Regions from separate parts of the Micromonospora sp. NPDC049645 genome, predicted to be linked through region 1. Evidence: riboswitches for the same ligand, from Rfam matches in the RefSeq annotation. Region 1 holds a riboswitch; the other holds the start of a gene.
The links. Region 1 has a riboswitch for thiamine pyrophosphate ahead of thiE (thiamine phosphate synthase). Riboswitches for the same ligand answer to the same signal wherever they lie in the genome.
Positions count from the first base shown of each region.

Region 1 (5,564 bases):
CTCGTTCGTGCCCGTGCAGTACGGCCAGCCGTAGTTGCCCGGGGTGACGATGTTCCACTCGACCAGACCGCGGGGGCCGCGGTTCGGGTTGTCCGCGTTGGCGTCCGGCCCGTAGTCGCCGACGTACAGCGTGTTGGTCTTCGGGTCGGTGCCGATCCGGAACGGGTTGCGGAAGCCCATCGCGTAGATCTCGGGACGGGTCTTCTCGGTGCCCGGCGCGAAGAGGTTACCGGCCGGGACGGTGTACGTCCCGTCGTCCTCCGGGTGGATCCGGATCACCTTGCCGCGCAGGTCGTTGGTGTTGGCGGAGGTGCGCTGCGCGTCGTAGTCCTGGCGGCCCGCCCGCTCGTCGAGCGGCGAGTACGAGTTCGACTCGAACGGGTTGGTGTTGTCACCGGTGGCCAGGTAGAGGTTGCCGTCGCCGTCGAAGGTCATGCTTCCGCCGGCGTGGCAGCAGGTGTTGCGTTGGGTGTCGACCCGCAGCACCTGCTTCTCGCTGGCCGGGTTGATGGTGTCACCGGTCACCGTGAAGCGGGACAACAGGTTGCGGGTGACCCCGTCGTTCGGGGCGTAGTACAGGTACACCCAGTTGTTGGTGGCGAAGTCCGGGTCGAGCCGGATGCCGATGAGGCCGTCCTCGTTACCGGTGAAGACGTCCAGGTCGACGGCGGTGACGGTGTTGCCGGTGTCCGGCTTCACGATCTGCACGCGACCGTCGCGCTCGATGTAGAAGACCCGCCCGTCGGGGGCGATGTCCAGTTCCATCGGGTTGCTGGTGTTGCTGTCCAGCGTGACCTTCTCGAAGTTCGAGGTCTTCGAGGCGCCACAGTCGGCGTTCACCACACCTGCCGCGGTCTGGATGCCGCCGAGCAGGTGGGAGAGGAACCCGGGCTCGGCGTACGACTCCCGGGTGTGCCCGCCGCCGGTGTACCAGGAGCGACCGCCGTCGAAGTCCTGACACCAGGCGGTCGGGTGGTCGGCACCCATCGCGCCCGCGCCCGGGGTGTAGCTCTTCTCGTCCAGGCTGGCCAGCACGTGCACGTCCGGCCGGGGGTTGGTCTGGAAGTTGTACCACTCGTCGAACCGGGACCAGCGGTCCGGCAGTTCGGCCGTGGACGGGTGGGCGTGATCCTCCACCTTGACCGTGGCCTGCTGGTTCTGCGGGTGGTTGGCGAAGTACGCGCCGACCAGGTCGCCGTACCAGGCCCAGCTGTACTCGGTGTCCGACGCGGCGTGGATGCCGACGTAGCCGCCGCCGGCCTTCACGTAGCGCTCGAACGCGGCCTGCTGGTCGGCGTTGAGCACGTCACCGGTGGTGGAGAGCCAGATCACCGCCTTGTACTTCGCCAGGTTGGCGTCGTTGAACACGGCGCCGTCCTCGGAGTTGTCCACGGTGAACCCATTGGCGGCGCCGAGCTGTTGGATGGCGGCGATGCCGGTGGGGATGGAGTCGTGCCGGAAGCCGGCGGTCTTGGAGAAAACGAGGACTGAGTAGGGATCGGCCGCAACCTTCGGCGCCTTCGGCGCCACCTGGCTGACCGGCTTCCCCGCCGGCGCTTCGCGCGGGGGGACCTGGGCGGCCGCCTGGGCGGGCGCGCCGAACAGGGTGGTCGAGGCCATGGCCAGGGAGATCAGGGTTGCGGTGATGGGTACGCGGGCACGACGAGAACGGGACACGCCGCCTCCTGTGTCGTAGTGACAGAGCTTGCGGGAGTCGGCTCGCCGAAGGCCGTCCCTGATGGAGCCGGCGGTCGCACCGTGCCAGGGTGCCCCCACCGACATTTTGTCGAATCGCTGAACAAATTAATTCGGCTGGTTCGATGTCGGGCAAGATGCGGACGGGTAACGGTTCTGCAACGGGGGGCGACATTCCGAACAGGACCGCATGAAGTGCCCCATGGATCTTGATCGTTCTGGTGTCGTCCGGCCTGTCGGCGGTCGCCGGACCTCGCCTTGGCAGGCCGTCGGATCTGTCGTACGGTGACACGCAAGTAACCCACGGGAGCCCGGTGTACCGGGCTGAGAGGGGGGCTGACAGCCCCCGACCGTCGAACCTGATCCGGGTAATGCCGGCGCAGGGAGGAGCGTTGCCGTGCCGTCCCTGGGGCGATTGCATCTCATCACCGACACCCGACCCGGGCGTGACCCACTCGCCGTGGTCCGGGCCGCCCTCACCGTGGCCCGCGCCGAGCTGGTGGTGCAGGTCCGGGTCGAGGATTCCGCCACCGACCGGGAGGCGTACGACCTGGCCCGGCGGGTCCTGACGCTCTGCACGTCGTACGGGGCGACCTGCCTGGTCAACGACCGGCTGCACGTGGCGCTGGCGGTAGCCGCCGCCGGTGGGCACGTCGGCGCCGACGACCTGCCGGTCGCCGCCGCCCGCCGGGTGCTCGGCCCCACCGCCGTGCTGGGCGCCACCGCCCGCGCGCCGGGCCAGGCGCGCGAGGCCGTCGCGGCGGGGGCCAGCTACCTCGGCGTCGGGCCGTGCCACACCACCGGCACCAAGACCGGTTTACCGGACCCCATCGGGCCCGCCGGGGTACGCGCCGTCGTCGACGCCGTTGACGTCCCGGTCATCGCGATCGGCGGAGTGACCGCCGCCCGGGTGCCGGCGCTGCGGGCCGCCGGGGCGTACGGGGTGGCGGTGGTCGGTGCCGTCTCCGCAGCCGCCGACCCGGCCCGGGCCACCACCGAGCTGATCGAGGCCCTGACGTGCTGACCGGCCGGTCCCCGTCACCGCGATCGAGCGACCGGGCCCGGCCGGACGTGGCGGTGGTGGGGGCGGGCCCGATCGGGCTGGCGGTCGCCTGGCGCTGCGCCGCGCGCGGGCTGCGGGTGGTGGTGCACGACGCGGCGCCCGGCTCGGGGGCGTCGGCGGTGGCCGCCGGCATGCTCTCCCCGGTCGCCGAGGCGTACTTCGGTGAGCGGCAGCTGACCGAGTTGCTGCTGGCGTCCGCCGCCCGCTGGCCGGCGTTCGCCGCCGAGCTGGCCGAGACGACCGGTGTCGAGATCGGCTACCGCACCGAGGGCACCCTGATGGTCGGGCTCACCGGCGACGACCTCGCCGAGGCGCGCCGACTCTGGGCGTACCAACAGGGTTTGGGCCTCCCGGTGACACCGCTGCGCCCCAGCGAGCTGCGCGACCGCGAACCGGCGCTCGCCCCCCGGGTGCGCGGCGGCGCGCTCGCGCCCACCGACCACCAGGTCGACCCCCGGCTGCTGGTGCCGGCGCTGCGCACGGCCGCGCGGCGGGCCGGCGCGGTGCTCGTGCCGCGGGCGGTCCGCCAGCTGTCCGACGTGGACGCGACGGTCACCGTGGTCGCCGCCGGCTGCGGGGCCGCCGCGCTCACCGGCCTGCCCGTGCGGCCGGTGAAGGGCCAGATCCTCCGGCTCCGCGCGCCCGACGGCGTCGCGCCGGGCTTCCGGCACGTGATCCGGGGGTACGCCGACGGCGAGCACGTCTACCTGGTGCCCCGCGCCGACGGAGAGGTCGTGCTCGGCGCGACGGTCGAGGAGCGTTCGGACACGACGGTCACCGCCGGTGCCGTGCAGCGCCTGCTCCGCGCCGGAGTCGACCTGCTGCCGGAGTTGACCGAGTACGACCTGGTCGAGGCGGTCGCCGGGCTGCGCCCGGGCACCCCGGACAACGCGCCGATCCTCGGGCCGCTGCCCGGTCGCCCGGACGTCCTGGCCGCCACCGGGCATCACCGGCACGGCATCGTGCTCACCCCGATCACCGCCGACCTGATCGCCGAACTGGTGCTCGGCGGCGGACCCGACCCGCTGCTCGCGCCCCTGCGAGCCGACCGCTTCGGCGTTGCCGCGTCGGGCGTACCTGAACCGACGATGAAGGGGGACCGGTGGAATTGACGGTGAACGGGTCCGGTCGCAGCGTGCCCGCGGGCGCGTCGGTGGCGGACCTGGTCCGTGACATCGTGGCGCACCCACGGGGGGTGGCAGTCGCGGTCAACGGTGAGGTGGTGCCCCGGGCCGGCTGGCCGGACCGGACGCTGCGCGACGGCGACCAGGTCGAGGTGCTCACCGCGGCGCAGGGCGGGTGAGCGCCGTGCCGTTCGAACTGGGTGGGCAGACCTTCAGCTCACGGCTGATCCTCGGCACCGGCGGCGCCGCGAACCTGCACGTGCTGGAGCAGGCGATCCGCGCGTCCGGCACCGAGCTGGTCACCCTGGCGCTGCGCCGGGTGGGCACCGCGCCGGGCTCCACCGGCGGGCTGCTGGAGCTGCTGGACCGGTGCGGCGTACGACTGCTGCCGAACACCGCCGGCTGTCACACCGCGACCGAGGCCGTGAAGGTGGCCCGGCTGGCCCGGGACGCGTTCGACACCGACTGGATCAAGTTGGAGGTGATCGGCGACGAGCGGACGCTCCTGCCCGACGGGGTGGAGCTGCTCCGCGCCGCCGAGGAGTTGGTCGCGGACGGCTTCACCGTGCTGCCGTACACAAGCGACGACCCGGTGTTGGCCCGTCGTCTCGCCGACGTGGGCTGCGCCGCCGTGATGCCGGCCGGTTCCCCGATCGGATCGGGGCTCGGCATCGGCAACCCGCACCACATCCGGCTGATCCGGCAGGGCGTGGACGTACCGGTGATCCTCGACGCCGGCATCGGCACCGCGTCCGACGCGGCGCTGGCCATGGAATTGGGCTGCGACGGGGTGTTGCTGGCCAGCGCGGTCACCCGGGCCGCCGACCCGGTGGCGATGGCCAACGCGATGCGGTACGCGGTCGAGGCGGGACGCCTGGCGGCCGGCGCCGGGCGGATCGCGCGCCGCTTCCACGCGCTCGCCTCCACCCCCGACGAGGGAAGACCCGACCTGTGACCGCGCCGTCCGGTGTCGTCGTGTTGACCGACCGGCTCGTCGCGGGCGGCGCACTCGACCGGGTGGTGGCGGGAGCCGTCGCCGGGGGAGTGCGCTGGGTGGTGCTGCGGGAGAAGGACCTGCCCCGCGCCGAACGCGCAGCGCTCGCCGCCGACCTGCGGGCGATCCTCGCCGAGGTCGACGGGACCCTCATCGTTGCCGGCCCCGACCCGCTCGGCGGCGACGCCGTGCACCTGCCCGCCGCCGGCCCGTACCCGCCGCCCGCCCACGGCCTGGTCGGCCGCTCCTGCCACCACCAAACCGAGCTGAACCGCCTCACCACCGAGCACTACGCGACGGTCTCCCCGATCTGGCCGACGAAGACCAAGCCAGGCTACGGCCCACCGCTAGGACCGGACGGCCTGAGAAAGCTGGTCGAGGCCACCCCCATGCCGCTGCTGGCCCTGGGCGGCATCGAAACCCCAGACCAGGTAACCGCCTGCGTCGAGGCGGGAGCCGTCGGAGTAGCAGTCCTGGGCGCGGTGATGCGAGCCAAAGACCCCGCCGAAACAGCCGCCACCCTGACCAGCGCCTATGCCAAGGCGGTCACCCCGGAGCTGACCCAAACCCGGCGGGGGGTCACCCAGGTCCCCAGGTCAGGGCTGCGGCCGACCGTGCCCACGCAGGGATCAAGCCTGACCGCCCGGAGTGGGCACGGTCGGCCGCAGCCCCCAACCGCAACCAGGGA
Region 1 covers NZ_JBFAOI010000003.1:108,456-114,019, reverse strand. The annotation lists gene AB0J33_RS09000 (ThuA domain-containing protein) at 1-1,677, opposite strand, end outside; TPP riboswitch at 1,989-2,098, shown strand; gene thiE (thiamine phosphate synthase) at 2,093-2,719, shown strand; gene thiO (glycine oxidase ThiO) at 2,716-3,870, shown strand; gene thiS (sulfur carrier protein ThiS) at 3,861-4,061, shown strand; gene AB0J33_RS08980 (thiazole synthase) at 4,058-4,837, shown strand; gene AB0J33_RS08975 (thiamine phosphate synthase) at 4,834-5,564, shown strand, end outside.

Region 2 (5,564 bases), on a different contig from region 1:
CCGGCGGTGCTTGTGGAACCGGGAACGCTGGCCGAGCCGGCGCTGCTGGCGGTGCTCGCCGATCCGGCGCTGCCGGTAGATATGCCGGCAGCGGTCGACGCGCCGACGGTGGACGACCTGCCGAGGGCGGCCGGGCGACCGAAGGCACCGACGGCCGGCCCGCCGCAGGGTGGCGGCAACCGCTCCGGTGGCGGCCGCAGTCAACAGGCCGGCCAGGCCCGCCGCTACGCCTTCCGGCGCAGCTGACCAACCCCGACCCGCACCCAGCCCCCACCCCCACCCTCACCCCAGCCCTTTGTCCCGCGATCTTGCACTTTCTGTCCTCGCATCACCGCCATATCGGGATGAACCGGCGACAGAAACTGCAAGATCGGCGGGGGCGGGGCGGGGGCGGGGGCGGGGGTGGGTCAGCTGATTAGGGGGCGGAAGGTGCCCAGGGTGACGCTCGTGGCCAGGGCGGCGGCGGCCAGCAGGGCGGCCCCGGTGATGAGCAGGGCGTCGGCGCGGGTGAAGTGCTGCCGGCGGGCGACGGTACGGGGTGTGCCGGCGTCGAAGCCACGCGCGTCCATCGCCACGGCCAGCCGGGTGCCGCGACGGATCGCCCCCACCAGCAGCGCGAACGCGGTGGAGGTGAACAGCCGCAGCTTGGCCACCGGGTTGCGACCGGCGTCGACGCCCCGCGCGCGGCGCGCCATGCTGATCATCTGCCACTCCTGGCCGAGCAGCGGCACCAGCCGGAACGCGGCCAGCGCCCCGATGGCGAAGCGGGCCGGCGCCTTCGCGTTCTGGATCAACGCGTCGGCCAGGTCGGTGGGGTCGGTGGTCGCGAAGACGATCACACCGGGCAGCGCCACCGCGAACACCCGCAGCACCAGGCCGAGGGCGGTGAGCAGTACGCCGGTGCTCACCAGCACCGGTCCCGCGTCGAGCAGGACCCGGCCGGACCGGTCGGCGGCGAACAGCACCAGGGTGACCAGGATGCCGGCGGCGCTGAGCAGCAGTGGCCAGGCCCGCCGGGCCAGCACCCGGTAGCGGATGCCGAACAGCGGCAGCACGGCGAGTTCGAGGGCGATGGCGATCGCCGGGGCCACCGGGTCCAGGGTCGCCAGCAGCGTGAACGAGAAGACCAGCGCGGCGGCGACCTTCGCCACCGGGTTGCGGCGGGCCAACGGCGCGTCCGGCGCGGCGACCGGCTCGATGCTGATCATCGGTGGTCCGGGGTGCGTCGCAGGGTGACGGTGCGGTCGGCGAGCGCGGCGACGAAGTCCGCGTCGTGGGTGACCGCGACCAGGCCGTGCCCGGCGTCGCGTAGCTCGGCGAAGAGGTCCACCAGCTCCCGCCAGGTCCGTCGGTCCTGCCCGAAGGTGGGTTCGTCGCAGATCAGCAGGCGGGGCGCGGTGGCCAGGGCCGTCGCCACGCTCAGCCGCCGCGCCTCACCACCCGAGAGGGTGTACGGGTTGGCGGCGGCGAGCCGGTCCAGCCGCAGTCGACCCAGCAACCCGGCCACGGTGTCCCTGACGACCGCCTCGGGTTGACCGGTGCGGCGCGGGCCGAGCGCCAGCTCGTCGAAGACGGTGCTGGTGACGAACTGGTGCTCCGGGTCCTGAAAGACCGATCCGATCCGCCGGGTGAGGGCGGGGGCCCGCCAACGGTGTGGGGGAGTCCGGTGATCAGCGCCGGCCAACTCCGCGGACGCGGTGACCCGCCCGGTGCCCGGCCGGAGCAGACCGCCGAGCAGCAACGCCAGGGTGGACTTGCCGGCACCGTTCGGTCCGCGTACGGCGAGTGCCTCACCGGCGCGTACCCCCAGGGTGGTGGGGCCCAGCCGGGGCGGCAGGCCGAGCTGGTCGGCGGTGAGCAACAGCTCCCCGGGGCCGGCGGCGGCGGGCCGGGGCGCGATGGGGTGACCGGGCACCCACACCCCCTCGGCGGCCAGGGCGGCGCCGTGCGCGGCGAAGACCGCCTCGGGTGTGCCGTCCGCGCGGACGCCGCCACCCGGCTCCAGGACGATCACCCGGTCGACCAGCGGCAGCGCGTCGGCGACCCGGTGCTCGACGAGGATCAGCGTGGTGTCGGCGTCCAACGCGCCGGCCACCGCCTGTCGGACGAGTTCGGCCCCGGCCGGGTCGAGGTTGGCGGTCGGCTCGTCGAGCAGCAGCAGCGCGGGGCGCAGCGCGAGCGCGCCGGCCAGGGCGAGGCGCTGCTGCTCGCCGCCGGAGAGGGCTGCGGTGTTGCGGTCCCGGGGGTACGGGAAGCCGACCCGGTGCAGCGCCTCGTCCACCCGGGGCCAAATCTCGTCGGCCGGCACTCCCCGGTTCTCCAGCCCGAACGCGACGTCGTCGCCGCAGCGCGCCATCACCAGCTGCGTCTCCGGATCCTGGAAGACGATGCCGACGCGTTCCCGCCCCTTGCGCGGGTCGAGCCCGTCGATCTCGACGGTGCCCTCCTGCTCGCCGGAGTCCTCGGGGAGCAACCCGGCCAGCGCGCTGAGCAGGGTGCTCTTGCCGGCCCCCGACGGCCCGAGCAGCAAAACCCGCTCCCCGGCATCAATCCGCAGGTCAACTCCGCGCACGGCCCAGGCACGCCGCCCAGCGTGCCGCCACCCGAACCCCCGCAGCAAAACCCCGCCCACCAACCCCGCCCCCTCCCGGCCCTCGGCCTGCCCGCGCAGCGCCCCCGCTCACCCCCGTTGATCAAGAGGTTTGCGTCAGAAAGTCACCGTCCGTTGACGCAAACCTCTTGATCAACACCAGTGGGGGTGGGGTCAGATCAGGGCTCGGTTGCGGCCTACCGGGAAGCGGTCCAGGACGCCGGTGTTGGCCAGGGCCTGGGTCAGCAGCCAGCCACCGACGCCGGCGATCACGGTGGCGCTGACGATGGTGAGCAGCGCGTACGGGATGCGGTAGTCGGTCAGCTCGTAGTCGACGTTCCAGACGAAGAAGTCGAACAGCGCGGCGCTGAGGCCGGTCAGCGCGCCGGCGAACACGGCGGTCGGCAGCCGGAAGGACCGGTACCGGAAGGCGGCGAAGGCCAGCTCGGCGCCGATGCCCTGCACGATGCCCTGCGGGATCACCGTGCCGGCCCACTGGCTGCCCAGCAGCGCGGAGAGGACCGCGGCCACCGTCTCGCAGTAGAGCGCGGCGCCGGGCTTGCGGATGACCAGCCCGCCGATCACCGCAGGCATCAACCAGACGCCGTAGAGCAGCGTCTGTGCCGGTGGAAAGAAGGCGAACGCGCCCTCGGTGGCGCTCCAGACCAGGCCCCAGGCCCAGAAGATGACGCCGAAGGCGACCGCGATCACCGAGGCGACCACGATGTCGATGGTGCGCCAACGGTTGGTGGTGTTGTCCATGGTTTGCTCCCAGTTCAAGTGAAGAGAACCAGGAGAAGACGCACGCCGCGTCCGGTGGCACCGGACTGCGGCGCGGCTGGAGGTCGACCGAACTCCCTGCGCTGGCATTACCCAGATCAGGTTCGAGGGTCTGCGGGCGTGCCCGCACTCTCAGCGCTGTGCGCTCCCCTGTCGGATATGAAGTTGTCTCGCTGACGCTAGCACCGGTCAGGGTCGTGGGCCCAGCAGGCATTCGCCTGACCTGCGGGAGCGACCGGCCGGCCGCCGGCTGGGTACGCTTCCGATCATGCGGGTTGACGCGCGAGGCTTCACGTTCGAGGTGACCGTCGACGGTCCGCCGGACGGCGTACCCGTCCTGCTGCTGCACGGTTTTCCGCAACACAGCGGCGAGTGGGACGACGTGGTGCCGACGCTGCACCAGGCCGGGCTGCGCACGTACGCGTTGGACCAGCGCGGCTACTCGCCCGGCGCCCGGCCCACGGCGGTGGCCGACTACCGGATCCCCGAGCTCGTCGCCGACGTGGTGGCGGTGCTCGACGCGCTCGGGCTGGACGCCGTGCACCTGGTCGGCCACGACTGGGGCGCGATCGTGGCCTGGGCGGTCGCCGCCCGGCACCCCGAGCGGGTCCACACCCTGACCGCGGTGTCCGTACCGCACCCGGCGGCCATGGCGCACGCCCTGGCCACCGACGGCCAACAGAAGGCCCGCTCGTCGTACATCGCGCTGTTCCGCAAGCCGGACAAGGCGGAGAAGGTCCTGCTGGCGTGGCACGCCACCGCGCTGCGCAAGCTGCTCGGCGGGGTGGGCGACACCTCCCGGGTGAACCGGTACGCCGACCCGATGCGCGAGCCGGGCGCGCTCACCGCCGCGCTGAACTGGTACCGGGCGATGTCCCGCGCCGACCTGGCCGGCGTCGGTCCGGTCGCGGTGCCCACCACGTACGTCTGGAGTGACCGGGACGTCGCCATCGGTCGGACCGCCGCCGAGGCGTGCGCGGCGAACGTCACCGGGGACTACCGCTTCGTGCAACTGCCCGGGGTGAGTCACTGGATCCCGGACGCGGCGCCCGGCCCGCTCGCCGAGGCGATCCTGGCCCGAGCCGGCGGAACGGCCCGAGCCGGCGGAACGGCCTGAGCGGCGGTGGACGCCAACGAACGACGGAGGACGTATGACAGTGAGTGCCGAGGACTACCTGGCCGTGGTGACCGAAACGATCGGCCGGGTGGCCGCCAGCCAGCGGGAGGCGGTGGGCCGGGCCGCTGACCTGATCGCCGAGGCCGTACGCGCCGACGGGGTGGTGCACGCGTTCGGCACCGGACACTCGGAGGCCCTCGCCATGGAGATCGCCGGCCGGGCGGGCGGTCTGGTGCCGACCAACCGGATCGCGCTGCGCGACCTGGTGCTGCTCGGCGGCGAACCGGCCGAGCGGCTCGGCCCGCTGCTGGAACGGGACCCGGAGGTCGCGCACCGCCTCTACGAGCTGGCTCCGGTGCGACCCACCGACGTCTTCGTGCTCGCCTCGAACTCCGGGGTCAACGGCGCGATGGTGGAGTTCGCCACGCTGGTCAAGGAGCGTGGCCACGGCCTGGTGGCGATCACCTCGGCGCGGCACTCCGGCCGGATGGCCTCCCGGCACCCGTCCGGGCGCAAGCTGAGCGACATCGCCGACGTGGTGCTCGACAACGGCGCGCCGTACGGCGACGCGACGCTGCCGCTGCCCGGCGGCGGCGCGGTCGGCGCGGTCTCCTCGATCACCGCGGCGCTGCTGGCCCAGCAGATCACCGTGGAGGTGGTGGCCCGGCTGCTGGCGGCGGGGGAGCGGCCCCCGGTCTACCTGTCGGCGAACATTCCGGACGGCGACGCGCACAACAACGAGCTGGAGGCCCGGTACGCGGGTCGGATCCGACGCGGTTCCTGACGTCGGGCGGCCGACTTGCGTCGCCGAGATGAACGGCAGGTGTCGTGAACCTGTTTCGCGCTCGGCCGGGTGGGGCATTGGCGTTGCTGCCGGCGGCCGGGACCGCCGGCAGTAGCGTCTCACCGGAGGTAGCGCGTGTCCAAGGAGACCGAGAAGCAGCGCTGGCAGCGCAACTTCGCCGACCTGCTACAGGAGTTGCGGGTCGCGCAGACCGGCGTGCAGATCCTCTTCGCCTTCCTGCTCACCCTGCCGTTCAGTAACGGGTTCACCCAGACCACGGAGTTCCAGCGCGA
Region 2 covers NZ_JBFAOI010000017.1:11,140-16,703, reverse strand. The annotation lists gene AB0J33_RS27385 (hypothetical protein) at 1-246, shown strand, start outside; gene AB0J33_RS27380 (energy-coupling factor transporter transmembrane component T) at 408-1,208, opposite strand; gene AB0J33_RS27375 (ABC transporter ATP-binding protein) at 1,205-2,632, opposite strand; gene AB0J33_RS27370 (ECF transporter S component) at 2,765-3,352, opposite strand; TPP riboswitch at 3,428-3,532, opposite strand; gene AB0J33_RS27365 (alpha/beta fold hydrolase) at 3,639-4,487, shown strand; gene AB0J33_RS27360 (SIS domain-containing protein) at 4,522-5,271, shown strand; gene AB0J33_RS27355 (DUF6328 family protein) at 5,407-5,564, shown strand, end outside.
Region 2: another riboswitch for thiamine pyrophosphate. It lies ahead of AB0J33_RS27370 (ECF transporter S component); the one in region 1 lies ahead of thiE (thiamine phosphate synthase).